4 regions of the Mesorhizobium sp. 01N446 genome follow, and region 3 is predicted to be linked to each of the others. Evidence: predicted binding sites of a transcription regulator. Region 3 holds the regulator's gene; each other region holds the start of a gene.
The links. The regulator PhoB, encoded in region 3, activates phosphate uptake and scavenging genes when phosphate is short. The targets are predictions, from matches to a motif close to TGTCATNNANCTGTCAT.
Positions count from the first base shown of each region.

Region 1: the regulator PhoB is predicted to act here: its motif matches at 4,830-4,846, upstream of AC1DPX_RS02895 (DUF1045 domain-containing protein).
Region 2: the regulator PhoB is predicted to act here: its motif matches at 3,939-3,955, upstream of phnF (phosphonate metabolism transcriptional regulator PhnF).
Region 4: the regulator PhoB is predicted to act here: its motif matches at 2,757-2,773, upstream of AC1DPX_RS00190 (ceramide glucosyltransferase).

Region 1 is NZ_JBFTRA010000001.1:633,974-641,488, reverse strand. It holds gene AC1DPX_RS02925 (ABC transporter permease) at 1-146, shown strand, start outside; gene AC1DPX_RS02920 (SMP-30/gluconolactonase/LRE family protein) at 149-1,030, shown strand; gene AC1DPX_RS02915 (hypothetical protein) at 1,118-1,333, opposite strand; gene AC1DPX_RS02910 (COG4280 domain-containing protein) at 1,330-2,085, opposite strand; gene phnN (phosphonate metabolism protein/1,5-bisphosphokinase (PRPP-forming) PhnN) at 2,283-2,912, opposite strand; gene AC1DPX_RS02900 (alpha-D-ribose 1-methylphosphonate 5-triphosphate diphosphatase) at 2,909-4,048, opposite strand; gene AC1DPX_RS02895 (DUF1045 domain-containing protein) at 4,084-4,791, opposite strand; gene iolB (5-deoxy-glucuronate isomerase) at 4,940-5,752, opposite strand; gene AC1DPX_RS02885 (DUF3329 domain-containing protein) at 5,757-5,975, opposite strand; gene iolE (myo-inosose-2 dehydratase) at 6,019-6,936, opposite strand; gene iolD (3D-(3,5/4)-trihydroxycyclohexane-1,2-dione acylhydrolase (decyclizing)) at 7,044-7,515, opposite strand, start outside.
Region 2 is NZ_JBFTRA010000005.1:388,745-396,259, forward strand. It holds gene AC1DPX_RS21230 (sugar ABC transporter ATP-binding protein) at 1-1,102, shown strand, start outside; gene AC1DPX_RS21235 (ABC transporter permease) at 1,099-2,067, shown strand; gene AC1DPX_RS21240 (zinc-binding alcohol dehydrogenase family protein) at 2,132-3,148, shown strand; gene phnF (phosphonate metabolism transcriptional regulator PhnF) at 3,164-3,913, opposite strand; gene phnG (phosphonate C-P lyase system protein PhnG) at 4,035-4,496, shown strand; gene phnH (phosphonate C-P lyase system protein PhnH) at 4,496-5,107, shown strand; gene AC1DPX_RS21260 (carbon-phosphorus lyase complex subunit) at 5,109-6,221, shown strand; gene fosX (FosX/FosE/FosI family fosfomycin resistance hydrolase) at 6,218-6,637, shown strand; gene AC1DPX_RS21270 (hypothetical protein) at 6,640-6,840, opposite strand; gene AC1DPX_RS21275 (alpha-D-ribose 1-methylphosphonate 5-phosphate C-P-lyase PhnJ) at 6,906-7,515, shown strand, end outside.
Region 3 is NZ_JBFTRA010000001.1:1,613,388-1,620,902, forward strand. It holds gene AC1DPX_RS07825 (response regulator) at 1-410, shown strand, start outside; gene pstS (phosphate ABC transporter substrate-binding protein PstS) at 944-1,999, shown strand; gene pstC (phosphate ABC transporter permease subunit PstC) at 2,066-3,049, shown strand; gene pstA (phosphate ABC transporter permease PstA) at 3,053-3,904, shown strand; gene pstB (phosphate ABC transporter ATP-binding protein PstB) at 3,901-4,704, shown strand; gene phoU (phosphate signaling complex protein PhoU) at 4,730-5,437, shown strand; gene phoB (phosphate regulon transcriptional regulator PhoB) at 5,457-6,146, shown strand; gene AC1DPX_RS07860 (ROK family protein) at 6,159-7,409, opposite strand.
Region 4 is NZ_JBFTRA010000001.1:36,612-44,126, reverse strand. It holds gene argF (ornithine carbamoyltransferase) at 1-888, shown strand, start outside; gene AC1DPX_RS00200 (Hsp33 family molecular chaperone) at 1,001-2,032, shown strand; gene apaG (Co2+/Mg2+ efflux protein ApaG) at 2,261-2,653, opposite strand; gene AC1DPX_RS00190 (ceramide glucosyltransferase) at 2,874-4,025, shown strand; gene AC1DPX_RS00185 (O-succinylhomoserine sulfhydrylase) at 4,042-5,232, opposite strand; SAM riboswitch at 5,290-5,367, opposite strand; gene AC1DPX_RS00180 (2'-deoxycytidine 5'-triphosphate deaminase) at 5,502-6,596, shown strand; gene AC1DPX_RS00175 (hypothetical protein) at 6,623-6,982, shown strand; gene araD1 (AraD1 family protein) at 7,092-7,515, opposite strand, start outside.

The DNA.
Region 1 (7,515 bases), 980 kb from region 3:
CCATCCTCACCGGTCTTTTGCCGGCACTGAACCTGTCGAGCGGCGCACTGCTCATCGTCTACGGCGCGGTGATCCTGCTCACCGTGTCGATCGGCAGCGAGACGTTCGCCGGCCTCGGCGGCAGGCTGCGCAGAAAGGAGGGCTGACCATGGTTCAAATCACGTGCGTCGTCGATGCCAGGGCCGAACTCGGTGAAGGCACGCTCTGGGACCCCAAGGCCGGCGTGCTGTGGTGGATCGACATCTGGAAGAAGCTGATCCATCGCTACGACCCAGTGACCAAAAAGGACGAGACCTTCGAGGCACCGGAATATCTCGGCTGCCTCGGCCTGCGCGAAAAGGGCGGCCTTGTGCTGACCATGACCAACGGCTTCCATTTCTTCGATCCGGCGACGGGCACATTCGAGGCGATCGTCGACCCGGAAGCGCACATGCCGAAAACCCGCTTCAACGACGGCAAGCCGGACCGCCAGGGCCGCTTCTGGTCGGGTTCGATGTTCGAAGTGCCGGGCCAGCCGATCGAATTCATCGGCGCACTTTACAGGCTCGATCCGGATCTATCGGTGCACAGGATGATCGACGGCATCGGCTGCTCCAACGGGCTCGCCTGGAGCCCGGATTCCAAGACCATGTATTTCTCCGACAGCCATGCCGGCGCGGTATGGGCCTATGATTTCGACCCCGCCACCGGCGACATCGAGAACCGCCGCACCTTCATCGACATGACGGTGACCGGCGGCGTCGCCGACGGCGCCACCGTCGATGCCGAAGGCTGCTACTGGGTGACGATCCCGGTGACCGGCAAGGTCTGCCGGTATGATCCTGATGGCGAACTGATGCAGACCGTGGTTCTGCCGACCGACCTGCCGACGTGCTGCGAATTCGGCGGCAAGGACCTCGACATCCTCTATGTCACGTCAGCCGTGCTCAAGCGCCCGGCCAGCCACTTCGTCCGCCAGAAGAATCCCGGCGGATTGTTCGCGCTCGATGTCGGCGTCAAGGGCCTGACCCTGCCGGCCTTCAAGGGATAGCTGCGTTGGCCCGCTTCCGTCAGAACGGACAGGCCAAACAGCATGTATCGTTCCGAAACCGAAACGATACCGAGTATGTGGCTGCCTTTAACGTTTGACCGCGCGGGCGGCGCGGTGAACGCTTTGCAGCAGGATGGCGAGGCAGCCGACCAGCAGCAGCGCGCCGCCGAGCAGCGGCGGCAGGGCCAGCAGCTTCACCGCCGCCGCGACGGCGGCCACCAGCACCAGCGCCAGCAGCGCCAGATTGCCGTCGTCGACGAACATGCCGAGGAATTCCCTGGCGACAAGACGAACGGCGTTCATCGGGCGAGCCCTCCGGCCGATACGGGGTAGGTGCCGCGCAGCCAGCGCACCATGGCAAAGGATGCCAGCGCGACGGTGGCGAAGATGGCGAGCAGCGCGAGATCGGCGCCCGGCCAGTCGGCGCCGATGCCTTCGCCGGTCCAGAAAATGCCGAAGCTGGTCAGCATCAGCCCGACCACGAATTTCAGCGCGTTCTCCGGCACGCGCGCCAGCGGCCTGTGCACCGCCAGGCCGATAAGCATCACCAGGATAAACGCCGCCAGCGCGCCGAGGCTGGCGTAGAGCGTCTGCCCGTGCGCCGCGCCGACGGCAATGACGATGAACACCACCTCGACGCCCTCGAGCAGCACCGCCTTGAACGAGGCCAGTCCGGCGAGATAGTCGGCGCGGCGGTCATTGGCCTGCTGGTTGAGGGCGGCGGTCTCCTTGGAGAAGGCCGCCTCCTCGTCATGCAGCGCGATGACGCCGACGCTGCGCAGGATAGCCTTTCGCAGCCAGCGCATGCCGAACAGGATCAGCAGCACCCCGACGACGAATTGCAGCGTGGTGATCGGCACCAGCGCCAGCAGCGGTCCGAACGCCAGCACCAGCGCCGCCAGGAGCGCCAGCGCCAGGGCGGCGCCCGTCAGCGCCGGGCGCCAGCTGCGCGTCACGCCGACCGCGAGCACGATGGTGAAGGCTTCGACGACCTCGACGAAGGAGGCGAGAAATGCCGCCGTGACCGTCGAGAGGATGGGCGTCAGCGTCTGCATAAAAGCGTCCTGTCCTGTCTCGTTCGCCCCCGGATTCTCTGAGCGGGTGTCCCGGGACGCGTAGCCCGGAATCACTTCTGTGGTCAGCACCACATAGCGCTCCGGAAGCTGCGGGAAAGCAAGTGAGCGCTGCTGGGCGGCGCTTGGGCCAATCGGGCTGCGGGCTGCGTGACGTGGCTGCAGCACGCACTCTTGAATCAGATCAGGCCTGAAATGTCGGAAAAGGCCATTGCCTTGCGCAGCAGCTCGGCGAAACGCTCGCCGGCCACTTCGCGCGGGCCGCTATTGTCGATCGTAGTGACGCCGGGGCCGGTCAGGGTCACATTGGCGCTGCGCGCGAGCCGCGCCAGCACTTCGCCGCGCGACTCGCGGCCGCGCATCGCCAGCCGCTCGGCCAGCACATCGGCCGAGGCGGTGATCTCGACAATGGCAAGATTGGCATAGCGCTCACGCAACACCGGGATAATCGCGCGAGACACATTCGCCACCGCGACATGGCCATTGGCGACCGACCAGTCGACATCGGCAGGCAGGCCGTAGCGCAGGCCATGCGCTTCCCACGAAATGGCGAAGGCGCCGTCGGCCTCGGCCTCGACAAAGGCGGCATCGGCCAGCGTGTCGTGATCCTCGCTTGCCGTATCGCTCGGCCGGGTGATGACGCGGCGGACGAACTCCAGCCGGCTCTCGTCGGCGAAGAGGGTGCGGGCGTAGCCGATCACCGTGTCCTTGCCGGCTCCGCTGGGCCCCACGACGGCGACAAAGACGCCATGACGGACAGGGAAGGTTTCAGCGGACAACTCACGCTCGATCAAGGCCGACACCATCATGCGACGCGGCGTCCCTGCCGCCAGACGGTGCGCACCACCGGAACATGGTCGTCGACGCGCACGCGCACCAGATCGGCGCGGCGGCCCTGTTCGATGACGCCGCGGTCGGTCAGGCCAATGGCCTCGGCCGGGTTCTTCGACACCATGGCGACCGCCTGCGGCAGCGAAATGCCTTCGACCATGTCGCCGAGGAAGAAGGCCGACTGGATCAGGCTGAAGGGGATATAGTCCGAAGACAAGATGTCGAGCAGGCCGTCGCTGGCCAACGTGCGCGCCGAGACATTGCCCGAATGCGAGGCGCCGCGCATGACGTTGGGCGCTCCCATCAGCACGCCAAGGCCTGCGGCCTTCGAAGCGCGCGCCGCTTCCTCGGTGGTCGGGAACTCGGCGACGCGCACGCCCTGCTCGACCGCCTCGTCGACATGGCTCGACGTGGCGTCGTCATGGCTGGCCAGCACGATGCCGCGTTCTTGGCAGGCGGCGGCGATCACCGCGCGGTTCGGCGTCGAATAGCGCGCCGATTCCGCCATCCGCTTCTCGCAGAACAGTTTGAAGTCGCGGTCGGTCAGCTTCAGCTTGCGCTGGTAGTAATAGGCATAGGTTTCGAGATTGACGAACTGCCGCTGGCCGGGCGCATGGTCCATCAGCGAGGCCAGCTTGACCCGGTCGTCCTCGTCGAAATTGGCGAAGGCCTGCAGGCAGTCCGGCGCCGAAACCTCGCAGCGCAGATGCAGGAAATGATCGGCCCGCAAACGATCCTGCGCGACGCTGTCCTCGATCGCGTCGGCCAGTTTGCGGATATCGGCTGAGGTGAGATCGGCGTCCTCGTCCATGCCGACGCGCAAGGCGTCGAGCACGGTGGTGATGCCGGCGGTCGCCACCTGCGCGTCATGGGCAAGCACCGCCGCGATCGGGTTCCAGCGCACCTTCGGCCGCGGCGCGTAATGGCCCTCGAGATGGTCGGTGTGCAGCTCGACCAGCCCGGGAATGACATAGTCGCCGCCCATGTCCTCGCCGTTGCGGCTGCTACCCGCGTCGATGCCGGCGATAAAGCCATCACGCAGCACCAGCGAGCCCTCGACGATCTCGTCGGCAAGCACGATGCGGGCGTTGGAAAGAACGGTCTCGGCGGTCATTTCGGGCAGTCCTCTGGTTCTTCGAGCAGGGTTGTTCAGGCGGTCTTCCTCGCCGGGCGGCGTCCCAGCGCGTGCTGCGAAAGGACCATGAACGGTGCGCCAGGTTCGGTTTCGACAAACAGCGTCAGCGCGTCGACCAGCACCGGCTGCCGCAACACATCCGCGAACAGGCTGTCGATTGCTGCGCGCAAACGAGGGCTTTCCTGTGGCCCGGCCCGGCCCGACAGCGTCATGTGGAAGCGGAAGGTTTCGAAGACATAGGGGTAGCCCCACTGGCAGAGATTGCGGAACTCGGCCGGTTTCAGCGAATCCGGGCTGCGCCGCTCGATCTCGGCCTCGGTCAGCGGCGCGCGGAACCGGTCGAAATCGCGCACGACATCGTCGGCGAAACGGTTGAGTGGCGGCAACGGACCCTCCGGCACCAGCGCGAAAAAGCTGTCGATCTGGCTGACGACGAGACGCGGGATCGTCACGACAGGCGTCACCTCGGCAAAATGGTCAAGCCCATCGCGCAACGAGGTCTCGGTCTCGTTGGCGGCCAGGCGGAAGGGAGCCTTCAGCGTCGCGTGGAAGCCATAGCGGCGGGCAGAGGCGGTGTGGAAGGCGACTTCCGCGGCCGACAGATCCGCCACGGCCTCGACCGGCCTTGTCGCCGCGCCGAACGGGTCGCGGCCCAGCCAGTTGGCGGCGATCCGCGCCAGCGGTTCGTCCTGCCGGGGGGTGAAGTAGATGGCATAACGCATGGGAAGTCCTCGTCAGACCGCTGCCATAGGTGATTTCCATGACGGATTGACGAAGCTTTGAAGGGTTTTCGAAGGCAAATCGACCCAATAGGTCCTTAGCCGACGATTTTTCCGAGCTGGACCAATAAGTTCAAGCGGAATCGGACTGTCAGGCCTTCATCAACCATTCGTGCTCGGGCGCGTTGTGGAATTTCCACGTCCGCTTCGGCCCGGCCATGACGTTGAGATAGTAGAGGTCGTAGCCATGGCAAGCGGCGCAGGGGTGATAACCCTTGGGAACCAGCACGACATCGCCATCCTCGATCGCCATCGCTTCGTCCAGCGCGCGATGGCCGTTCGTGTCGGCATCGGTGTAGACGCGCTGGAAGGCAAAGCCCTGCGGCGGGTTGAGGCGATGATAGTACGTCTCCTCAAGATAGGATTCATCAGGCAGGTTGTCCTGGTCATGCTTGTGCGGCGGATAGCTCGACGTGTGGCCGCCGGGCGTGATGACCTCGACCACCAGTAAGGAATCCGCCGGCTTGCCTTCCGGCAGGATGTTGGTGACGTAGCGCGTGTTGGTGCCCTTGCCGCGCACCTCCTGGCCAAGATCGTCCGGCCCGATCACTCGAACCGGCAGCCCGCCGCCAAGGCCAGGCGCCGAGCAGACCGCGAGTTCGAGATCGGTGTCCGCTGTCACCGACCAGTCCGATCCCTCGGGAACATAGACCGACCACGGCTTGCCTTCGAAAGGCGACATGCGCTCGCCGAGCAGGCCGAGATCCTTGCCGCCTGCCTTCGCCGTGCCCTTGCCGGTCACGAACACCAGGCAGACTTCGCGGTCTTCCGTCCTCCCCGAGGCGCTTTCGCCGGGTTGCAGCCGGTGCAGGTCGAAACCGACATAAGTCCAGCCGGCGCTTTTCGGCGTCACATGGGCAACGCGGCCATGGCCCTTGTCGGCCTTCACCAGCAGCTTGGACATCCGCTTACTCCTTCGGTTCGGACTCGGCCGTCGCCTTGTTCTCGTCGACAGGCTTGTACAGATAAAAAAACTGCCAGACGGCATAGCCGGTGAAGCCTAGCGCGATGGTGCCCCAGAATGGCGTGCCGGTGGCGAACTCGATGATCGACCAGATGACGCAGACCGCGACGACGGCGACACGCCGCCATAAGGGCCGGAAGAAGGGGTGCTCGTAATCTTTCATCGGGCCAATCTACAGCAACCTGCCTCGCCGTGAACCCGTCGCGTCAGGCATTCGGAAAACCCTGGGTTTCGACGGTGTAGCCGGCTGATGTCATCACCCGCATCAGTTCCTTGTGGCCGACCTGCGCCATCTTGAGCGGCGGGTTCTTCTTCGGATCCTGCTCGGCCTCGACCACGAACCAGCCCTCATAGCCATGGTGGGCGAAGCGCTGCACGATGGCGCCGAAATCCAGCGAGCCGTCGCCCGGCACGGTGAAGGCGCCGAGCGCCACGGCGTCGAGGAAAGATTGTTTCGTGCGGTCGAGCTTGTCGATGACGCCCATGCGCACATCCTTCACATGCACATGGCTGATGCGCTTGTGGTGGTTGTCGATGGCGCGCAGGACGTCGCCGCCGGCGAAGGCCAGGTGTCCGGCATCGAGCAGCAGCGGAATGCCCTCGCCGGAATGGCGCATGAAGGCATCGAGTTCCGGCTCGGTCTCGACCACCGCCGCCATGTGATGGTGATAGGACAGCGGCATGCCTTGTTCGGCGCACCATTCGCCGAATTCCGTCAGGCGCCTTGCGTAGGCCTTCATCTCGTCGCCCGACAGTTTCGGCTTGGTGGCAAGCGGCTTGGAGCGGTCGCCCTGGATCGAGCGGCCGACCTCGCCATAGACGATGCAAGGCGCGTTGACTGCCTTGAACAGCTCGATCATCGGCTGGATGCGGTCCTTGTTCTTGCTCATCTCCTCGTCGACCAGCGTGCCGGAAAACCAGCCGCCGCACAGCGTCACGTCGGCCGCCTTGAGGATCGGCAGCATGACGGCGGGGTCGTTGGGGAAACGCCGGCCCATCTCCATGCCGGTGAAGCCGGCCGAACGCGACTGGCGCAGGCACTCTTCCAGCGACACGTCATCGCTCAGTTCCGCAAGATCGTCGTTCCACCACGCGATGGGGGACATGCCCAGTTTGGCTTTCAAGTCGTCACTCCAGATTAGAACAGTTCATTCTTTGGCCGCTGGCGCCGCCCCTCATCCGCCTGCCGGCACCTTCTCCCCGTATAGGGACGGGGAGAAGGGAGCTAGCATCAATCGCCGACGCTCTGCATCTGGCGCTTCTCGTCATAGGCCTTGCGCGCTGCGTTGACCTGCGGCCGTGCCGACACTTCCGGCACCGCCACATCCCACCAATGGCCGCCGGCATCGGTGGAGACCAGCGGATCGGTGTCGATGACCAGAACGGTGGTGCGGTCGTTGGTCTTGGCCTTCTGCAGCGCGTTTTCCAGCCCGGCGATCGACGGCACTTTCTCTGCTATCGCGCCCAGGCTCGCCGCATGCGCGGCGAAGTCGACATCGGGCAGGATCTCATGGCGCGAGTCCTTCAACAGATTGTTGAAGTTGGCGCCGCCGGTCGCCATCTGCAGCCGGTTGATGCAGCCATAGCCACGGTTGTCGAGCAGTACGATGGTCAGCTTCAAGCCGAGCATCACCGACGTGGCGATCTCGGAATTCAGCATCAGATAGGAGCCGTCGCCGATCATGACGACGACCTCGTCGTCC
Region 2 (7,515 bases), on a different contig from region 3:
TGTCGTGCTTGGCGACCTCACCATCGGCCAGCAGCAGCTGATCGCCGCCGCCCGCGCCACCGTGCGCGGCACCAAATTCCTGATCTTCGATGAGCCGACCGCCTACCTGACCCGCAAGGAGGCCGACCAGCTCTTCACTCTGATCCGCCGGCTGAAGGCGGAGGGCGTGACGATCATCTACATCAGCCACCGCATGGAAGAAGTCTTCGAGCTGGCCGATCGCGTCTCCGTGCTGCGCGACGGCACGCTGGTCGGCACCAGAAACATCGCCGAGACCAACGATGCCGAACTGGTCAAGCTGATGATCAACCGCTCGATCGAGCAGGTCTATCACAAGGAGCATTTCACCCCGGGCGCTACAATCGTCGAGGCCAGGAACCTGTCGGGCAAGGGCTTCGAAAATGTCTCGATGACAGTCCGCGCCGGCGAGATTGTCGGGCTCTACGGGCTGATCGGCGCCGGGCGCAGCGAATTCGTCACCACGCTCTACGGGCGCCACCGCAAGTCGGCCGGCCAGATCCTGTGGGAAGGCAAGCCGGTTCAGGTCAATTCGGAGCATGACGCGATCAAGCTCGGCATGGCGCTGGCGCCGGAAAGCCGCCGCGACCAGGGTCTCTGCCTCAACCTGCCGGTCGGCCTCAATCTCAACCTGCCGATCTACAAGCGCATCTCCAAGAACATGTTGATCTCCGGCGCGCAGGAGAAGACCCAGGCCGACCGCCAGATTGCCGATCTGCGCATCAAGACGCCGACACGCCATGCGCTGGCCTCCAGCCTGTCGGGCGGCAACCAGCAGAAGATCGTCATCGGCAAATGGCTGGCGCATGGCGCCAAGCTGTTCATCTTCGACGAGCCGACCGTCGGCGTCGATGTCGGCACCAAGGCCGAGATCTACCGCCTGTTCGGCGCGCTCCTGTCGAAGGGCGCCGGCATCATCCTGATCTCGTCCTACCTGCCGGAAGTCTATGAGCTGGCCGATACGCTGCACGTGTTCCGCCGCGGCAAGCTGGTGGCGACACACGGATTCCGCACCGCCGATCACGAGGAAATTCTCACACAGGCGCTCGCCGAGAAACAAGAAAAGCTGGGAGGAAAGATATGAGCACCGAGGCGATTCCTGCCGAAAAACCCAAGCGCAATTACAACGCCCTGTTCGGGCTGACACTGCTGGCGCTGCTGGTGCTGCTCTGGGTGATCTTGTCGCTGTCGACATCGAGCTTCGCCTCGGCCAACAACATCTCGAACCTTCTGCGTCAGGGTTCGATGATCGCCATCCTGGCGGTCGGCCAGACCTTCGTCATCATCACCGGCGGCATCGATCTGTCCGTCGGTGCGGTGGTCGGCTTCGCCACCGTCATTGCCGCGATGCTGATCAATGCCGGCATACCCGTCTTCCTCGCCATCCTGATCACGCTTCTGGTCGGCGTTGCGATCGGCCTGTTCCACGGCTTCGGCATCGTCAAGATGGGCCTGCCGCCCTTCATCATCACTCTGGCGACACTGACGTCCTTGCGCGGCATCGGCCTTCTGATGACCAACGGCAACTCGATCTCCATCAACAATGATGCCTTCCAGGAGTTCTCCCGCAACTCCTTCCTCGGCGTGCCCAATCTGTTCTGGATGGTGATCCTGGTCGGCATTCCGGCTTATATTTTCCTGCATCACAGCCGCTGGGGCCGCTACCTCTTCTCGGTCGGCTCAAATGCCGAGGCCTCGCGCCTGTCCGGCGTCAATGTCCAGCGCACTATCTATATGGCCTACACGCTGTCTGGCCTGTGCGCGGCTTTTGTCGGCGTATTGCTCGCCTCGCGCATCGGCATCGGCAACCCGACACAGGCCGAGGGCTGGGAACTGCAGGCGATCGCGTCCTCGGTCATCGGCGGTACTTCGCTGTTCGGCGCGGTCGGCTCGGTGCATGGCCCGCTGCTCGGCGCCTTCATTCTCGCCACCATCAACAACGGCGCCAACCTGCTCAACGTCAACGCCTTCTGGCAGCGCATCATCACCGGCGTGTTGATCATCGTCATCGTCTATTTCGACGGTCTGCGCCGCCGCGGCGGCAAGTGACCACTGCTGAAATCGATCTCCGGCCCGGCGTGAAGACGGGTCGGAAACCCAACTGGACTGAAACATGAAAGCCGTTGTCTGCCGCTCGCCCGGGGAACTCGTCCTGGAAGACCGCCCCGCGCCCGGCGCACCCGCTGCCGGCTGGGCGCTGGTCGCGGTCAGCCATGTCGGCATCTGCGGCACCGACTACCACATTTTCGAAGGCAAGCACCCGTTCCTCGCCTACCCCCGCATCATGGGCCATGAAGTCTCCGGCACCGTCGTCGAGACGGGCGAGGGCGTCGACCTTGCCATTGGCGAACCGGTCGTCATCAACCCCTATCTCTCCTGCGGCAAGTGCATCGCCTGCCGGCACGGCAAACCGAATTGCTGCGTCAGGATCGAGGTGCTGGGCGTCCATCGCGACGGCGCCATGTGCGAACGCATTCTTGTCCCGGCGCAGAATCTCTATCCGGCCAATGGCCTGTCGCTGGCCGACGCCGCCGCCGTCGAATTCCTGGCCATCGGCGCGCACGCTGTGCGTCGCGCTCGCGCCGATCCCGGCGCCCGCGCGCTGGTCATCGGCGCCGGCCCGATCGGTCTCGGCACCGCCATCTTCGCCCGCATCGCCGGGCTCGACGTAACGCTGCTCGACATGAGCAGTGAAAGGCTCGCCTTCGCCGAAACCGAACTCGGCTTCCAGACACTCGACGGGTCACGTGGCGCGGTGCCCGACCTGGTCAGGGAAGCGACATCAGGCGAAGGCTTCGACGTGGTCTTCGATGCCACCGGCAACACCCGGTCGGTGCAGTCGGCCTTCGCCCATGTCGCGCATGGCGGCACACTGGTGCTGGTCAGCGTCGTCAAGGACGACATCGTCTTCTCCGACCCTGAATTCCACAAGCGCGAAATGACGCTGGTCGGCAGCCGCAATGCACTGCGTGCCGATTTCGACCATGTCGCAACCTCGATCCGCAACGGCGCCGTGCCCTTGGCCAAGCTCGTCACCCACCGCACGACGCTGGCCGATACGCCCAGCGATCTCGCCCGCTGGGCGCACGAAAAGTCCGGCCTGATCAAGGCCGTGATCGAGATCGGATAGTCGGCAGAAGCAGGCTCACAGCGCCGACAGTCTCAACTCCACTCGTTCCGCCGGAAAGCGCGACTCCGAAAACTGGATCGGTTGGCCGTCCGGCGTGATGTTGACGGCCACCGTGACCAGCACAATGGCGCCCGGCTGCAGGTCGAGGTCGACGAGATCGGCCGCATCGGCATGGCGCGCCGACAGCACGGTCGATTGCCTGAGATAGTCGTCTATGCCGAAGCGGGCCAGCGACGCAGTGATCGAGCCGGTCTCCGCCATCGCCTTGTCGATGCCGGAAAAGCGCCTGGCATCGAACCAGCCGGCAGCGCGTGACACAGGCCGTCCATCGGCCTCACCGCGTGTCTCCAGCCGGATCACCTCGGCGCCCCTGGCCAGCCCAAGTCCCTCGGCGACGCGCTGGCTGGCCGGCTCGACCGATGAGGCGAGCAGCACGATGTGGCGTTCCGAGGTCTGTCCCTGTAGGCCCGTTGAAAAGCGCGTGCGCGCGCCGATCGGATAGGACAGCCGCTTGCGCGACAGGACGAAGGTGCCGCGTCCCTGCTCGGCCCGCAGCACCCCTTCCTGCACAAGCGCCGATATGGCGCTGCGGACCGTGTGACGGTTGACGCCATAGCGTTCGGCGAGTGCCACCTCCGGCGGCAGCGCGGCATTCTCGGCGAAATCCCCGATGGCGATTGCCTGCAGGATCCTGTCGGCAATCTGCCGCCACAGCGAAACGCCGCTGCGCCGCTCGATGCTGTCGGCTTCCTGTCGCCCGATCATGAATTGCCCCCGTCCATCTGGCCCCTGTCATCCACCCGTCATGGACTCGCGCTACGTAGTATGTATAATTTGTATAGTTGTCTATATCAATAGACAAATTTAGCAAAGAGGAATGCTGCCGATGCGAGGACAGGAAGCCCGCGACCAGGCCGAACGCAAGGCCGCCATGGCGACGCTGGCGCAAGCGAGCGGCGACGACATCGTCCGGCTCTGGAACGAGGCCGGCCTGCCCTCGCAGGCCGAGCTGCTGCGCGGTCCCGAGACCGGGCTGGTGACGCTGCGTGGCCGCATCGGCGGCGGCGGCGCGCCGTTCAATGTCGGCGAGGCGACCGTCACCCGCGCCACCGTCCGGCTGCCGTCGGGCCAGGTCGGCCATTGCTACGCGCTTGGCCGCGACAAGCAGAAGGCGAAGCTGGCGGCGATAGCCGACGCGCTGTGGCAGGACCCTGCCCGACGCGCCGAGGTCGAGACCAGGCTGATCGCGCCTTTGAGGTCGGCGCTCGCCACTGCCCAGGAAAAACGTCGCGCCGAGACGGCGGCAACGAAGGTGGATTTCTTCACCATGGTTCGCGGAGAAGACTGATGGATATCGCAGCGCAATCGATCGAGGGCGGCTTCGCCGACCCGATGTTCAACGCCCAGACAGTCTTCCGCGCGGTCATGGATGCGATGGCAAGGCCGGGCAGCGTGCAGCCTTTGCCGGCCTTGGCCCGCCCACCCGCGCCGCTCTCGGGAACTGCTGGCGCCGTGGCATTGGCGCTGTGCGACAACGACACGCCGCTCTGGCTCGACCCCGCCTTGCACACCTCCGCCGCGATCGGCTCCTGGCTTGGCTTCCACACCGGCGCGCCGCTCGCCAACACGCCGGCCGACGCACATTTCGCCTTTGTCGCCACGCCTGCCGAGATGATGGCGCTCGACGGCTTTTCTCAAGGGACGCAGGATTATCCCGACCGCTCGACCACCCTGATCCTGCAGGTCAGCGATTTCACCTCGGGCGTTCCCCTGCTGCTCGAAGGCCCCGGCATCGAAACCAGCGCCACCGTCGCGCCGGCGCAGATGCCGCGTCACTTCATCGAGCAGTGGAAGCAGAACATCCAGCGCTTTCCACGCGGCGTCGACATCATCCTCGCTACGCCGGAAGGCATAGCCTGCCTGCCGCGCACCACGCGCATCAAGACGATGGGGGCGTAAGATGTATGTCGCGGTAAAAGGCGGCGAAGCCGCAATCGCCAACGCCCACAGCCTGCTTGCCGACCGCCGGCGCGGCGACCGTTCGGTGCCGGCACTGCGCCTCGACCAGATCGTCGAGCAGTTGGCGCTCGGCGTCGACCGGGTGATGAGCGAAGGCTCGCTCTACGACCGTGAACTCGCGGCACTCGCCATCGTCCAGGCGCGCGGCGACATGATCGAGGCGATCTTCCTGGTGCGCGCCTATCGCACCACGCTGCCGCGCTTCGGCTACACCAGGCCGACCGACACCGGCGCCATGCTGGTCGAGCGGCGTGTCTCGGCAACCTACAAGGATCTGCCCGGCGGCCAGTTGCTTGGGCCGACCTTCGACTACACGCACCGGCTTCTCGACCCCGAGCTTGCCGCCGGCGCCGATGTCGCCGAGCCCTTGCGGCGCGAGACGGAAGCGCAGGCCATGCCACGCGTTTCGGCGATCCTCGCTCGCGAAGGGCTGATCGAACCGGACGGCGAGATGCCGGGGGATCATGTTCCCGGCGACATCACCCGCGAGCCGCTGGAGTTCCCGATGGCGCGCGACATCCGCCTGCAGGCGCTATCGCGCGGCGATGAGGGTTTCCTGCTGGCGCTCGGCTATTCCACCCAGCGCGGCTATGCCCGCAACCATCCCTTTGTCGGCGAGATCCGCATCGGCGAGGTCGAGCTGGAACTCGACGTCCCCGAACTGCCCTTTGCAGCCCCCCTCGGCACGGTGCGGGTCACCGAATGCCAGATGGTCAACCAGTTCAAGGGCTCGGCCAAGGCGCCGCCGCAATTCACCCGCGGCTACGGCCTCGTCTTCGGCCAGAGCGAGCGCAAGGCGATGGCCATGGCGCTTTGCGACCGCGCCCTGCGCGCCTCCGAGCTCGGCGAGGACATTGTCGCCGCCGCCCAGGACGAGGAATTCGTCATCTCGCATTCCGACAACGTCCAGGCGACCGGCTTCGTCGAGCATCTGAAACTGCCGCACTATGTCGACTTCCAGGCCGAGCTCGACCTCGTGCGCCGCATGCGCGCCGAATACGAGGCACGCGAAAACCCCGCCAAGATCGACGAGAAGCGGGAGGCAGCGGAATGATCGAAGGCCTGTCCCATATGACCTTCATCGTCAGGGATCTCGAGCGGATGAGAGAAATCCTCGAGGGCGTTTTCGACGCGCGCGAAGTCTATGCCAGCGACGCCGAGCAATTCTCGCTGTCACGCGAAAAATTCTTCCTGATCGGCGACATATGGATCGCCATCATGCAAGGCGAGGCGCTGCCGGAGCGCAGCTACAACCACATTGCCTTCAAGATCGACGACGCCGATTTCGACCACTACGCCGAACGCGTCTGCAGGCTAGGCCTCGACATGCGCCCGCCACGCCCACGTGTCGAGGGTGAAGGTCGCTCGATCTATTTCTACGATGACGACAACCACATGTTCGAACTGCACACCGGCACGCTCAATGAGCGGCTGGCGCGCTACGCCAGGGGATTGGAGGCCGCGGAATGACCCTAGTTGCCTACGCCGCCATGCCCACCGTCGGGGAAATGGCCGCCGCCATACCCTCCATTGTAGCCACGGCTGCCGGAAACGGTCTCGCCTGTAGCGCCTTCCTTCGGTGCTGGCAGAACCATCCGTCGAAGGAAAAACAGCACCGCGCCAGCGAACACCACCAGCAGAATTCCGAGATGTATCCAACCGTCTTGGGTCATCGGAATTCGCCCCTAGTTCCGCGTCCTGGACGTCAATTCAATAGCACAATGTGGATGTGATCGCCATGACCGACATCGCCACCTACAACTTTGCTTATCTCGACGAACAGACCAAGCGGATGATCCGCCGGGCGATCCTCAAGGGCATCGCCATCCCCGGCTATCAGGTGCCGTTCGCCTCGCGCGAAATGCCGATGCCTTATGGCTGGGGCACTGGCGGCGTCCAGGTCACCGCCTCGATCATCGGCCCCGACGATGTGCTGAAGGTCATCGACCAGGGCGCCGACGACACCACCAACGCGGTCTCCATCCGCGCCTTCTTCAAGAAGGTCGCCAACGTCGCTGTCACCACCGACACCGCCAGCGCCACCATCATCCAAACCCGCCACCGCATCCCCGAACATCCGCTGACCGCGGGCCAGGTGCTGGTCTACCAGGTGCCGATCCCCGAGCCGCTGCGCTTCCTCGAACCGCGCGAGACCGAGACGCGCAAGATGCATGCGCTGGAAGAGTACGGTCTCATGCATGTCAAGCTCTACGAGGACATCGCCAAGCACGGCCGCATCGCCACCACCTATGCCTATCCGGTCAAGGTCGAGGGCCGCTATGTGATGGACCCCTCGCCGACGCCGAAATTCGACAATCCCAAGATGCACCGCTCGCCCGCGCTGCAGC
Region 3 (7,515 bases):
GCGACGGACACAAGCTGGACATCCTGGTGGCCGAGGACAATGAGGTGAACCAGATGGTCTTCACCCAGATCCTTGGCGAGACCGGCTACGGTTTCGAGATCGTCGGCAATGGCCGCAAGGCGCTCGAGGCTTTCAGCAAGCTCAATCCGGGCATGATCCTCATGGATGTCTCGATGCCGGAAATGAGCGGGCTCGAGGCGACCGCCGCGATCCGCCAGCTGGAGCATGAAACCGGCACGCATGTGCCGATCGTCGGCGTGACCGCGCATGCGCTCAAGGGCGATCGCGAACGCTGCCTGGAGGCGGGCATGGACGATTATCTGCCCAAGCCGATCAGTCCCAGGGCCCTCCTGGAGAAGGTCGAGCGCTGGATCGGCTCCGGCCGCCAGGTCCAGCGTAACGCGGGATAGCAGGGCGTCGTCCGGCTCCAAGGCCCGAAGGGACCAGACCGGGAGAATCAATCGCGAATAATGCTGCTACCCCTGCGTGCAATGCCTATGGTGCGATCGCACCATACCAAAGGCGGCGCCGAGCCGGGACAATAGCTAAATCGAATTCCGCCCTTGCAGTTACGGGCGGGAGCAGCGACCGCCGGCAACAAACAGCGTCAACCTACCCCAACGGACCTGTTTTTGGCGATGGCCCGGCCATGACACGCTCTGGCCTTGAGCAACGCGCTCCCGCCCGGATTTTCTTCATCCGAGAAAGCCCCGTCGAATCCGGCGGCGGCTCCGGCCGGTGGATGGCTCAAGCCCCTGATTTCGGGCGCAAACTCGGATCAGGTCACGGCCATCCGACGCCACCACCTTTTCCAGTGCCGGCGACGCGTTACCGGGCTGACACGAAACTGTCATGCGACTGTTATAATCCATCGCTATTGGCCTCAGCGGGCGCTGCTTAGGAATGGCGCCGAGAGACCATCTTCCGAACAGGAGCAGGCCACATGAGACATTTCATCCGCTCGGCGGCCGTTGCGATCGCAATGGCTACAGCGTCTACCTTCACCCTTTCCGCAGCCATCGCAGCTGACCTTTCCGGCGCGGGCTCGACCTTCATCTATCCGGTGTTCGCCAAGTGGGCCGACACCTACAAGAAGGACACCGGCATCGGCCTCAACTACCAGTCGATCGGCTCCGGCGGCGGCATCAAGCAGGTCATCGCCAAGACCGTGACCTTCGGCGCCACCGACAAGCCGATGTCCGATGCCGATCTGGAAAAGAACGGCCTCGTGCAGTTCCCGATGGTGATGGGCGGCATCGTGCCGATCGTCAACCTCCAGGGCGTGAAGCCGGGCGAACTGGTCCTCGACGGCAAGACGCTCGCCCAGATCTACCTCGGCGCCATCACCACCTGGGACGATGCCGCTATCAAGGCGCTGAACCCCAGCCTCACCCTGCCGTCGACCGCGATCGCCGTCGTGCATCGTTCGGACGGCTCGGGCACCACCTTCAACTTCACCAACTATCTGGTGAAGCTCTCGCCCGACTGGAAGGACAAGGTTGGTTCGGACACCGCCGTCGAATGGCCGACGGGCGTCGGCGCCAAGGGCAGCGAAGGCGTTGCCAACACCGTCAAGCAGACGGATGGCGGCATCGGCTACGTCGAATACGCCTATGCCAAGCAGAACAACCTGTCCTACTCCAAGATGCTGAATGCAGCCGGCAAGGTCGTCGAGCCGTCGCTGGAGTCCTTCGGCGCTGCCGCTTCGAATGCCGACTTCAAGACTGCCAAGAACTTCAACGTCATCATCACCAACGAGCCCGGCGACACCACCTGGCCGATCGCTGCCTCGACCTGGGTCCTGATCCACAAAGCTCCGGATGATGCCGCTGCCACCGGCGAAGCCCTGAAGTTCTTTGCCTGGGCCTACAAGGACGGCAAGGAAACCGCCAAGGCGCTCGACTATGTCTCGATCCCCGACAGCGTCGTCGACCTGATCAAGGCTTCTTGGAAGGCCGACATCCAGGCCGGCGGCAAGCCCGTCTACGCCGGCGAGTGATATCCTCCAAAGGAGCGCCGCGCCCGCGGCGCTCCTTTTCCTTCAACTGAAAGAGCCGAGCTTGACATGAGCGCTGTCCAGGAAGCCTTGCCAGCCGTTAGAAGTTCGCGCGACGCCACCGTTCGACGGTTCGCGCTGACCGATTCGATCTTCCACGGAATGACCCGCGCCGCTGCCATATTGGTGCTGGTCCTGCTCGGCGGCGTAGCGATCTCGCTGGTAGCCGGTTCCTGGCAAGCCCTGTCGACCTTCGGCTTCTCCTTCCTGACCAGCGAAAGCTGGAACCCGGTGACGGAGAAGTTCGGTGCGCTGGCGCCGATCTACGGCACCATCATCACCTCGGCCATCGCCATCCTGATCGCCGTGCCGCTCGGCATCGGCATCGCCATCTTTCTCACCGAGCTTTGCCCGCGCCCGCTGCGGCGCCCGATCGGCATGGCGGTGGAATTGCTGGCCGGCATCCCGTCGATCATCTACGGCATCTGGGGCCTGTTCGTGCTGGCGCCGTTCCTGCAGACGACGGTGCAGCCCTTCATCATCAGCGTGTTCCACGGCGTTCCGGGCCTCAACGGCCTGTTCGCCGGTCCCCCCTATGGTATCGGCCTGCTGACCTCGGCGATGATTCTGGCCATCATGATCCTGCCGTTCATCACCTCGATCACCAAGGACGTCTTCGATACGGTGCCGTCGGTGCTGAAGGAATCGGCCTATGGCATCGGCTGCACGACCTGGGAGGTCACGCGCCGGGTCGTCATTCCCTATACCCGCATCGGCATCATGGGCGGCGTCATGCTGGCTCTGGGCCGCGCGCTCGGCGAGACCATGGCGGTGACCTTCGTCATCGGCAACGCGCACCGCATCTCGACGTCGCTGTTCGCGCCGGCAACGACCATCTCGGCGACGATCGCCAACGAATTCACCGAAGCCGTCGGCGATCTCTACACCTCCTCGCTGGTCGCGCTCGGCCTGATCCTGTTCGTTATCACCTTCCTGATCCTTGCCATCGCACGCTACATGCTGATGCGCATCGATGCCCGCACGGGAGCCTGACCGATGTCGACAGCCGCATCGCTTCACCAAAGCCGCAAGCGCAAGAATGGCGTGATGATGACGCTGTGCGTCGTCGCGGCCGGCATCGGCCTTGCCTGGCTGGCGCTGATCCTTGGCGCCTTGCTCTACAAGGGCCTGGCCGGCGTCTCGCTCTCGGTCTTCACGGAAATGACGCCGCCGCCCGGCGATGCCGGCGGCCTGCTCAACGCGATCTACGGCAGCATCGTGATGACCATCATCGGCATCATCGTCGGCACGCCGATCGGCGTGCTGGCCGGCACCTACATGGCCGAATACGGCCGCTTCTCGAAGCTCACCACGGTGGTGCGCTTCATCAACGACATTCTTCTGTCGGCGCCGTCGATCATCATCGGACTGTTCGTCTATGAGCTGATGGTGCGGCCGATGGGGCATTTCTCGGCGATCGCCGGTGCCGTGGCACTTGCCATCCTGGTCATCCCCGTCGTCGTGCGCACCACCGAGGACATGCTCAACCTGGTGCCGAACGCCTTGCGCGAAGCCGGCACCGCGATCGGCGCGCCGCGCTGGGTGGTCATCCGCTCGGTTGCCTATCGCGCCGCGCTTTCGGGCATCGTCACCGGCATATTGCTGGCGATCGCGCGCATCTCCGGCGAGACCGCACCGCTTCTTTTCACGGCGCTGAACAACCAGTTCTGGTCGAGCAATCTAAACGCGCCGATGGCCAGCCTGCCTGTCACCATCTTCCAGTTCGCTCTCAGTCCCTATGAGGAATGGCAGCAGCTGGCCTGGACCGGCGCACTCATCATCACATTGACGGTTCTCGCGCTCAGCATCTTTGCGCGCAGCCTGACCGGACGCAGAGAGGACAAATGAGCCAGATGTTGTCTCCAGACATGACGATCGCCGCCGAGGCGGTGACCAAGGCCAAGATCGAGGTCAAGAACCTCAACTTCTACTACGGCCAGTCGAAGGCGCTGAAGGACATCACGCTGTCGCTGCCCGAGCGCAGCGTCACCGCCTTCATCGGCCCTTCGGGTTGCGGAAAGTCGACGCTGCTGCGCGTCTTCAACCGCATCTACGAGCTCTATCCCAAGCAGACCGCCGAGGGCCAGGTGCTGCTCGACGGCCAGAACATTCTCGACCGCTCGCAGGATCTCAACCTGCTGCGCACCAAGATCGGCATGGTGTTCCAGAAGCCGACACCGTTCCCGATGTCGATCTACGAGAACATCGCTTTCGGCGTCAGGCTCTATGAGAAGATCAGCAAGGCCGAAATGGACGGCCGTGTCGAGCAGGCGCTGAAGCGCGCGGCGCTGTGGACCGAGGTCAAGGACAAGCTCAACGCCAGCGGCCTCAGCCTGTCGGGCGGCCAGCAGCAGCGGCTGTGCATCGCTCGCACCGTGGCGGTGAAGCCGGAAGTCATCCTGCTCGACGAGCCGGCCTCGGCGCTCGACCCGCTGTCGACCGCCAAGATCGAGGAACTGATCGACGAGCTGCAGGCCGACTACACGATCGTCATCGTCACCCACAACATGCAGCAGGCCGCGCGCGTGTCGAAGCAGACGGCCTTCATGTATCTGGGCGAACTGGTCGAATTCGACAAAACCGAGAAGATCTTCACGTCGCCTCGCGAGAAGCGCACGCAAGACTACATCACCGGCCGCTTCGGCTGATCGCACGCATACGAGGACCAGGATCATGGCCGAACACACAGTCGCAGCCTTCGACGAGGATCTCGGACAGATCAGCAGGCTGATCAGCGACATGGGCGACCTCGCCGGCTCGATGGTCGGCGGCGCCACCAAGGCGCTGCTGAATTCCGACAATGCGCTCGCCCAGCGCGTGGTCTCCGACGACGCCATCATGGATGCGCGCCAGCGCGAGCTCGACGACCGCGCCATCACGCTGATCGCCAAGCGCCAGCCTATGGCCGACGATCTGCGTCATGTCGTCGGCTCGATCCGCATGGCCGGTGATCTCGAACGCATCGGCGACCTTGCCAAGAACATTGCCAAGCGCGTCGGCACCGTCGGCCTCAGCTCCACGCCGCGCGACCTGTCGCATTCCATCGACGCCATGGCGCAGCTGGTGCTGATCCAGGTGCAGGGCGTGATCGAGGAATATGCGGCGCGCGATGCCGCCGCACTGGCGAAGCTGCGCGCCGACGACGAACGCATCGACGTCAAATACACCTCCGTCTTCCGCGAACTGCTGACCTACATGATGGAGGATCCGCGCAACATCACGGCCTGCACGCATCTGTTGTTCTGCGCCAAGAATCTCGAACGCATCGGCGACCATGTGACCAACATCGCCGAGAACGCGTACTATGTCCTGACCGGCACGCAACTGCCCGCCAACCGTCCAAAGCAGGACGAGACGGCGATGTCGGCGCCGGCGGCCTGAGCGCAGGGGTAACCAAGCGATGATCGCACCACGCATCATGGTGGTGGAGGACGAGGAGCCGCTCGGCGTGCTCCTCCGCTACAATCTGGAATCGGAGGGTTATCAGGTCGAGGTGGTGACACGCGGCGATGAAGCCGAAATCCGCCTGCAGGAGAACGTGCCCGACCTCCTGGTGCTCGACTGGATGGTGCCGGCGGTGTCCGGCATCGAACTCTGCCGGCGCCTGCGGATGCGGCCCGAGACCGAGCGGCTGCCGATCATCATGCTGACCGCACGGGGCGAAGAAAGCGACCGTGTGCGTGGGCTGTCCACCGGCGCCGACGACTATCTGGTCAAGCCGTTCTCGACGCCGGAATTCATGGCTCGCGTCAAGGCGCTGCTGCGCCGCGCCAAGCCGGAAGTGCTGTCCAGCGTGCTCAAGGTCGGCGACATCGTGCTCGACCGCGAATCGCACCGGGTCTATCGCAAGAAGAGCGAGATCCGGCTCGGACCGACCGAATTCCGCCTGCTCGAATTCATGATGCGCCACCCCGGCCGCGTGTTCTCGCGCAGCCAACTGCTCGACAATGTCTGGGGCGAGACGATCTACATCGACGAACGCACTGTCGACGTGCATGTCGGCCGGCTGCGCAAGGCGGTCAACAATGGCCGCATGCCGGATGTCATCCGCACCATTCGCGGCGCTGGCTACGCGATCAGGGAAGATTGAAAGCGACCTGATTCAGGCGACGTTTTTCTTGGCGGCAAGGCCCGCTTTCGTTTGCACGCCCGGCGCGAAAATCTCCTGGTCGACGAAGGTCAGCGCGCGCATGGCACAGCCTTCGCGGATCAGCGGCAGCTCGTTCGGCTCGGTGTCGAAGGAGATCGATTTCGAGTGCTGGCCGCCAGCGGTCTGGGCGATCGCCTCGCGCAGTGCCGGCTCGATCAGGTCGAAGGCGGCGGCGCTGACGCCGACCATGGCGACGGGCGCGGGATCGATCAGCGCGAACAGGCTGCCGAGGCCGTAGCCAAGTGCCTCGCCGGCCTTGCGGTAGGCTTCGCGCTCGGGCCCGTCCCGTTCGCGTGCCGTGGCGGCCAATGCCCGCATCTGCGCGTCGCTGACATCGGCCACCGGCTCGGTGTCCTCGCTGAGCTGCCTGGCGTTGCGCCAGATGGCATAGTTGCCGGCATAAGCCTCGACGCAGCCACGGCGGCCGCAGCGGCAGAGCGCGCCGCCCGGCCGATGGATCATGTGGCCGAATTCGCCGCCCGAGGAATGGGTGCCGGTGAAGAGCTCGCCCTTCAGCACCAGGCCCATGCCGATGCCGTGCGACAAAAGGATGGCAATGAAGTCGTCGCGGTAGCGCTCGGGATCGCGCCAGCGCAGCGCCACGGCCATCATGTTGCAGTCGTTTTCCATGGTGGCGGGGATGCCGAACTCGGCTTCGAGTATGTCGGCGAAGGCGATGTCGGTCTGCGGCGTGATCGGCGACCAGAGCATCGCCCGGGCTTCGGTGTCGGTGATGCCCTGGATCGCCAGCGCGATGCGGGCGACGCTGCGCACATCGATGTCGGGATCCTCGAGCCGCCGTCGCACGATTGCCGTGCATTCGCCGATCAGCGCTTCGCGCGACATGGTCAGCGTGTCCAGCCGGCGCTGTTCCTCCGATATCACCTGGCCGGCATAGTCGATGACGGCGACGGAGAGGAAATTCAGCGACAGCACCACGGTCATGACAGCCGCGGCCTCCGGGTTGAGGCCAAGGCCGACCTGCGGCCTGCCGCGTTTGAGCGCGCCGGCCTCGCTCGGCTTGCCCTCGGCCAGGATGCCTTCACCGATCAGGTCGGAGGAAATCGCCGATATGGTCGAATGGCTGAGGCCGGTGGTCGCCGCGATCTCGGTGCGCGAAGGCCGGCCGGCCCGGCGCACGGCCGCGATCACCATGGCGCGGTTGCGCCGGCGCAGATCGTCGTGACGGATTCCGACCGACATGTTTTTCCATATCCTCCCGGTCGCCGCGGCTCCTCCGGTCCCTCGAATGCCGCGCGACACGGTCAAATACTGGCAGAAGCGGCCCGTCCTGTCATTTATTTATTCC
Region 4 (7,515 bases), 1.6 Mb from region 3:
CTGTCCACCGTTTCCGAGGGCGACCTGCGCTTCATGCTGGACGACGCGGTGGTGCGAAAGGCGCGCCTCAAGGCCGGCGAGCGCACCAGGCCGCTCGAAGGCAAGGTTCTGGCGATGATCTTCGACAAGCCGTCGACGCGCACGCGCGTCTCCTTCGACGTCGGCATGCGCCAGCTTGGCGGCGAGACCATCATGCTGACCGGCACCGAAATGCAGCTCGGCCGCTCCGAAACCATTGCCGACACCGCCAAGGTGCTGTCGCGCTATGTCGATGCGATCATGATCCGCACCACTTCGCATGAGCGGCTGCTGGAGCTGACCGAGAATGCCACGGTTCCGGTGATCAACGGGCTGACCGACGACACCCATCCCTGCCAGCTGATGGCCGACATCATGACCTTCGAGGAGCATCGCGGTCCGGTGGCCGGCAAGACCATCGCCTGGACCGGCGACGGCAACAATGTGCTGCATTCGCTGCTCGAAGCCTCGGCGCGGTTCCGCTTCAACCTCAACGTCGCCGTGCCCGAAGGCAGCGAGCCGGCGCAGAAGCACATCGACTGGTCCAAGGCGCATGGCGGCAAGCTGCTCTTCACCCGCTCGCCCGAGGAAGCCGTCGACCAGGCCGACTGCGTCGTCACCGACTGCTGGGTGTCGATGGGCCAGGAGCATCGCGCCCGCGGCCACAACGTCTTCTCGCCCTATCAGGTCAATGCCAAGCTGATGGCGCATGCCAAACCGGACGCGCTGTTCATGCATTGCCTGCCGGCGCATCGCGGCGAGGAAGTGACCGACGAGGTTATCGACGGACCCCATTCGGTGGTCTTCGACGAGGCCGAGAACCGGCTCCACGCCCAGAAGGCGGTGCTTGCCTGGTGTCTTGGGGCTTGAGGTGGCTTGGGCTTTGAAAGGTCTGGGCGCTTGATCTGCGGGGGCGCGATGCCTATCTGCGCCGCATCACGCAAATCAAGCGCGTTTGGACGCATGCACCCCAGGGGGCGGCATGGCCGCGCCCTGGAGCTTTGTCATGTTGGAAACGCATCAAGTGACTGAACATCACCCCAAACTCGGCGAGTTCGGCTATGCCGGCGACGACCATGTCGTGCCGTTCGAGGTCGGCCCGCTCGACGTGCGCGGCCGGACCGTCCAGCTCGGGCCGATGCTCGACGCCATCCTCAGCCGCCACGACTATCCCGAGCCGGTCGCCCGCCTGCTGGCGGAAGCCTGTGTGCTGACGGTGCTGCTCGGCACCTCGCTCAAATTCGAGGGCAAGTTCATCCTGCAGACCCGCACCGACGGGCCGGTCGACATGCTGGTGGCGGATTTTTCGACGCCGTCGGCGCTGCGCGCCTATGCGCGCTTCGATGCCGATCGGCTCGAGGCCTTGATCGCTGCAGGCGAAACGTCCCAGCAGACGCTGCTCGGCAGCGGCGTGCTGGCGCTGACCATCGACCAGGGCGCCCATACACAGCGCTATCAAGGCATCGTCCAGCTCGATGGCGAAACGCTGGAAGATGCGGCGCGCACCTATTTCCGCCAGTCGGAGCAGATCCCGACGGATATCAGGCTGTCCGTGGCCAAGCTGTTGACGCCAGGCCCTGGCGGCGCGCGCGAACAATGGCGCGCCGGCGGCATCCTGGCGCAGTTCCTGCCGCAGTCGCCCGAGCGCATGCGCATTCCGGACCTGCCGGGCGGCGACGGCGATCCGCGCGAGGAGATCCATGATCCGGCGGACAATTCCTGGCAGGAATTGCTGGCGCTGCTCGGCACGATCGAGCCGACCGAACTGATCGACCCGACGATCGGCGCCGAACGGCTGCTCTATCGCCTGTTCCACGAGCATGGCGTGCGCGTCTTCGGCGGCGTTCCCGTCGCCGACCAGTGCTCATGCTCGCGCGACAAGATCCGCGGTATCCTCGAGGGCTTCTCCGCGCAGGAGATCAAGGACTCGACCGAGGACGGCGGCATCCATGTCGCCTGCGAATTCTGCTCGAAGCAGTACGACTTCGACCCGGCGGAATTCGCGGCGCAGTGAAGCTCCTTGCCTTCTCCCCGTTTACGGGGAGAAGGTGCCCGAAGGGCGGATGAGGGGCGGCGCTGACTTTGGCGAATAGCCGTGCGCAGACCCCGTCCTCGACAATCTCATCAGCCCGGCCCTCATTGTCCTGCCGGGCGTTCGTCATTCGAAAAGCCAAGCAGTTGGCTTTTCGTCCGCTGCGCGGACCATTCCTCAACTCCCCGTATAGTGACGGAGAGAAAGACGCTAATTTACCGTCCGCCTGGTTCCCGGCAGATCCAGCGAGAACGCCGGGATGGCGATGTCGAAGGTCTCGCCGCGCTTGTTGCGCATCGTGTAGTGACCCACCATGATGCCTGACGGCGTCGAGAGCGGGCAGCCGGACGTGTACTGATAGCTGTCGCCGGGATTGAGTTCGGGCTGGTCGCCGACGACGCCCGGGCCGCGCACTTCCTCGACCCGGCCGGCGCCGTCTGTGATGTGCCAATAGCGCGACAGAAGCTGCACGAATTCGTCCGACTGGTTGTCGATCGTCATCTGATAGCCCCAGACATAGCGGTTCTCCGAAGGATCCGAGCGATCCTCGAGGTAGAACGGCCTGACCTGCACTTCGATGTTGCGCGTAACGGCGCGGTACATAGGCGGCTCCAAAACAGTCCCATACCTTTCGGCGCTCCCGGCGAGCAGGTCAACGTGCGCGTCTTGTCGCGCCTGGCCTTGAAACGCAGGTGCCGGCAAAGAATGTCATTTAAGTGACACATGACAATGGTGGTGTGCACGAACCGGGCGACTCGCCGCTCTGTCGAACTGTTGAAAACGGCCACATGCAGGCTGTCTCTTCTGGAGTGACCGGATCTCGATGGAACTCACTCTCATAGCCGCCTCGCTTTCGACTGCTCTTATCCTTTCAAACGCCGCGAGCATTCTGCTCGCCGCGTCACAGCTGAAACGGCGCACCGCGATCGCGCGGCCAGCCGGCAAATCGCCGCCCGTGTCGGTCGTCATACCCTGGCGCGGCGTCGAGCCGTTCACGCAGGAGACGCTGGAGCGCGCCTTTTCGCTCGACTGGCCACGCTATGAGTTGATCTTCTGCGTTGCCCATGGAGACGACCCGGTGGTCAGGTTGATCCGCGCCGCCATTGACCGCTTCCCAAAAGTGCCGGCCCGGCTGTTGATCGGCGAAGACCGGTTCAGTGCCAATCCCAAGCTCAACAATTGCGTCAAGGGCTGGGAAGCCGCGCGGCACAACTGGGTCGTCCTGGCCGATTCCAACGTGCTGATGCCGAGAGACTATATCCAGCATTTGATGGCGGCTTGGCGGACGGATACCGGCCTTGTCTGCTCGACGCCGATCGGTTCGCGGCCGGAGGGCTTCTGGGCCGAGGTCGAATGCGCCTTCCTCAACACGCTGCAGGCCCGCTGGCAGTATGCCGGCGAGGCGCTCGGCCTTGGCTTTGCCCAGGGCAAGAGCATGCTATTGAACAAGCCGGTGCTGGATGCCAATGGCGGCATCCGCGCGCTGGCCGCCGAAGCCGCCGAGGACGCCGCCGCGACCAAGCTGGTGAGCGCGATTGGCCTGCGCGTCAATCTTGTCGCGGCACCCTTCGAGCAGCCGCTTGGCAGGCGCACGCTTGGCACGGTCTGGTCGCGCCAGGCCCGCTGGGCGCGTCTGCGCCGCGTCACCTTCCCGCTGTTCTTCACGCCGGAAATCCTGACCGGCGCGGTGGTGCCGCTGGCATTTGCGCTGCTTGCGGCAGCCAGCGCCGGCGTCAGCCTGCCGCTGACGGCCATCGCCGTGCTGGCGGCCTTCTACCTTCCGGAATGCGCCCTGGCCTGGTCCAAGGGCTGGCACCTGTCGCCGCGCACGGTCGCGGCGATGATCGCGCGGGACTTGATGTTGCCAGCCATGTGGGCACGCGGCTGGCTCGGCGGCGCGGTCGACTGGCGCGGCAATGCAATGACCATCGGCACCAAGGCTACGGAGCTGGAAGAGGCTTCGTCGCGCGCCTGAAAGCCAAAGACATCTACTATTTTGCCGCTTTCAGCGCCTGCGCGATGTCTTCCAGCAGGTCGTCGGCGTCCTCCAGGCCGACCGACAGCCTGAGCGTGCCCGGTCCGATGCCGAGTTCGGCGCGCGCCTCTTCGCTCAAATTCTTGTGCGTCGTCGTCGCCGGATGGGTGATCAGGCTCTTGGCGTCGCCGAGATTGTTGGAGATCAGCACGATGTCGAGCGCGTTCTGCAAGGCGAAGGCCGCCTGTTTGCCGCCCTTGACGTCGAGGCAGATCAGCGTCGAGCCGCCCGACATCTGCTTCCTGACGATCTCGGCCTGCGGGTGGTCGGCGCGGCCGGGATAGATGACGCGGGCGATCTGCGGCTGCTCGGCCAGGAAATCGGCGATCTTGCCGGCGCTTTCCGTCTGCTGGCGCACGCGCAGTGGCAGCGTCTCCAGGCCCTTCAGCAGCGTCCAGGCGTTGAAGGGCGACAGGCTGGGGCCGGTGTGGCGGAAATAGTCGTGCAAATTCTCGTCGATCCACTTCTTGTCCGACAGGATCACGCCGCCGAGACAGCGGCCCTGGCCGTCGATGTGCTTGGTCGCCGAATAGACGACGATATGGGCGCCGAGCTGCAACGGCTTCTGCTGCAAGGGCGTGGCGAAGACATTGTCGACGACGAGCCGCGCGCCGATCGAGTTGGCGAGCGACGCGACGGCGGCGATGTCGACCACTTCCAGCGTCGGATTGGTCGGGCTCTCCAGGAAGAACAGCTTGGTGTTGGGCCTGACCGCCTTTTCCCAGTTGGCGATGTCGGTGCCGTCGACCAGCGTCGCCTCGATGCCGTAGCGCGGCGCCAGCGTCTCGACCACCCAGCGGCAGGAGCCGAACAGGGCGCGCGCCGCCACGATGTGGTCACCGGCCTTGACGCTGCACAGAAGCGCCGCCGTCACCGCCGCCATGCCCGACGCCGTGGCGCGTGCGTCCTCGGCGCCTTCCAGCGCGCACATGCGCTTTTCGAACATGTCGACGGTCGGATTGGCGTAGCGCGAATAGATGAAACCGGGTTCCTCGCCCTTGAAACGGGCTTCCGCCGCCTGCGCCGTTTCGTAGACATAGCCCTGGGTCAGGTACATCGCCTCCGAGGTCTCGCCGAAGCCGGAACGCAGGGTTCCGCTATGAACGAGGGCTGTCTGAGGCTTCCAGTTGCGCTTGTTGCTGCTCATCGCTTTTGTTTCCAGACACAAAAAAACCGGTCACGAAAGTCGCAACCGGTCCATACGGCCTCACGGCCAACGGTCCTTTAGCGACTTGTTTAACGTGGCTGCAAGCCGACCGGCCAAATCACCACGGGATAACGATCCTTTAGACCCGTACCACGCTTGCGTCAATTGCCGGCTTCATTAAGAGGTTTGTACCAAGCAGGTTTCGCAAAGGTGTCCCACGGTTTTGCGACAAGACCTGCGCCAAGAAATGGTCGCCCAGGAGCGAAGCTTTGCGGCAGACAGGCATTCTTCCCGATCAGGACATCGCGGCGCTGTTCCAGTCCGGTGCGCTGAAGTCGCGACGTGCTCTTGATCCCGACCAGATCCAGCCGGCCAGCCTTGATCTCAGGCTCGGCGACAAGGCCTGGCGGGTGCGCGCGTCCTTCCTGCCGGGTCCCAACCATAACGTTTCGGAAAAGCTCGACAGGCTGAAGCTGCACGAGATCAATCTGGCCGAAGGCGCGGTGCTGGAGACTGGCTGCGTCTACATCGTGCCGCTGCTCGAAAGCCTTGCCTTGCCGGCAGAGATTTCCGCTTCGGCCAACCCGAAGAGCTCGACCGGGCGGCTCGACATCTTCACCCGTGTCATGACCGACCGCGGCCACGAGTTCGACAAGATCGCCGCCGGCTACAACGGTCCGCTCTATCTCGAGGTCAGCCCGCGCACTTTCCCGATCGTCGTGCGCACCGGCTCGCGCCTGTCGCAGATCCGCTTCCGCACCGGCAACGCGCTGCTCTCGGAAGCTGAACTGCATGAATTGCACCGCGCGCAGACGCTGGTTGCCACCGACCCGCCGAATATTTCAGGCGGCGGCATCGCGTTGTCGATCGATCTCAAGGGCGATGGTGACGGGCTGGTCGGCTATCGCGGCAAGCACCACACCGGTCTTGTCGATGTCGACAAGCGCGCCGCGCAGGATGTCGTCGATTTCTGGGAACCGATCCACAAGAGCGGCGCCGGCGAGCTGGTGCTTGACCCCGACGAATTCTACATCCTCGTCAGCCAGGAAGCGGTGCACGTGCCACCACTCTACGCCGCCGAGATGACGCCTTTCGATCCGCTGGTCGGTGAATTCCGCGTCCACTATGCCGGCTTCTTCGATCCGGGTTTCGGCCATTCGGCGGCTGGTGGCACCGGCAGCCGGGCGGTGCTTGAGGTGCGCAGCCACGAAGTGCCGTTCATCCTCGACCATGGCCAGATCGTCGGCCGGCTGGTGTACGAGCACATGCTGAAACGGCCGCAGTCGCTCTACGGCACGGATCTCGGCTCCAACTACCAGGCACAGGGCCTGAAGCTCTCCAAGCACTTCCGCGCCGCACGCTGAGCGCCGATTGCCGCCGGGCAAGATACTTGCCTGCGCCGGAAGAGGCGATCACCGACCTGACCAACGGCCGGCTTGATGCCGTGATTTCGGACAAGTTCGTGCTGGTGGACTGGCTGAAGAAGTCGAGCGACGGCTGCTGCAAGCTGGTCGGCGACGTCAAGGGCACCGAAACGCAAGCCGGCATTGCCGTGCGCCTCGACGACACCGCCCCTGCGCGACTAGCTAAACGCAGCCATCGATGCGCTCGTCGCCGACGGCACCTACTAGAAGATCCAGGCCAAGTATTTCGACTTCGATATTTATTGAGAAGCTGCCAATATCTCCCCCCTCGTGGGGAGATGCCCGGCAGGGCAGAGGGAGGCGCGAAGGATCGCGACCTCTCCTAAGAGCGTCAGGAATAGCGGAAGGCACAGTTGCTTCCATTGCTACGCTGGCGGGACAACGCCCCCCTCTGGCCTGCCGGCCATCTCCCCAAGAAGCGGGGAGATCACGCTCTCAAAGCGCCTTCACCGCCACCTTCACCGGCTTTTCGATCTCGAGCGGGTTGCGCAGCGGCAGTCCGAAATCGCCGGCCTCGATTTCGAACACATCGCCGGCCTCGGTCTTGACGCCGTCGGCGAAGGACAGCGTCGCGGTGCCGAACATATGCACATGCACGTCACCGGGCTGGCGGAACGCCGAATATTTGAAGTGATGGTGTTCGAGATTGGCGATGGTGTGCGACATGTTCGCTTCGCCCGACAGGAACGGCTTTTCCCACAGCGTCTTGCCGTCGCGCACGATGCGCGAGGTGCCGCGGATGTCGGAAGGCAGGTCGCCGATCAGGATCTCGGGCCCGAACGAGGCGTTGCGCAGCTTGGAATGGGCGAGGAAGAGATAGTTCACCCGCTCGGTCACATGGTCCGAAAACTCGTTCGAC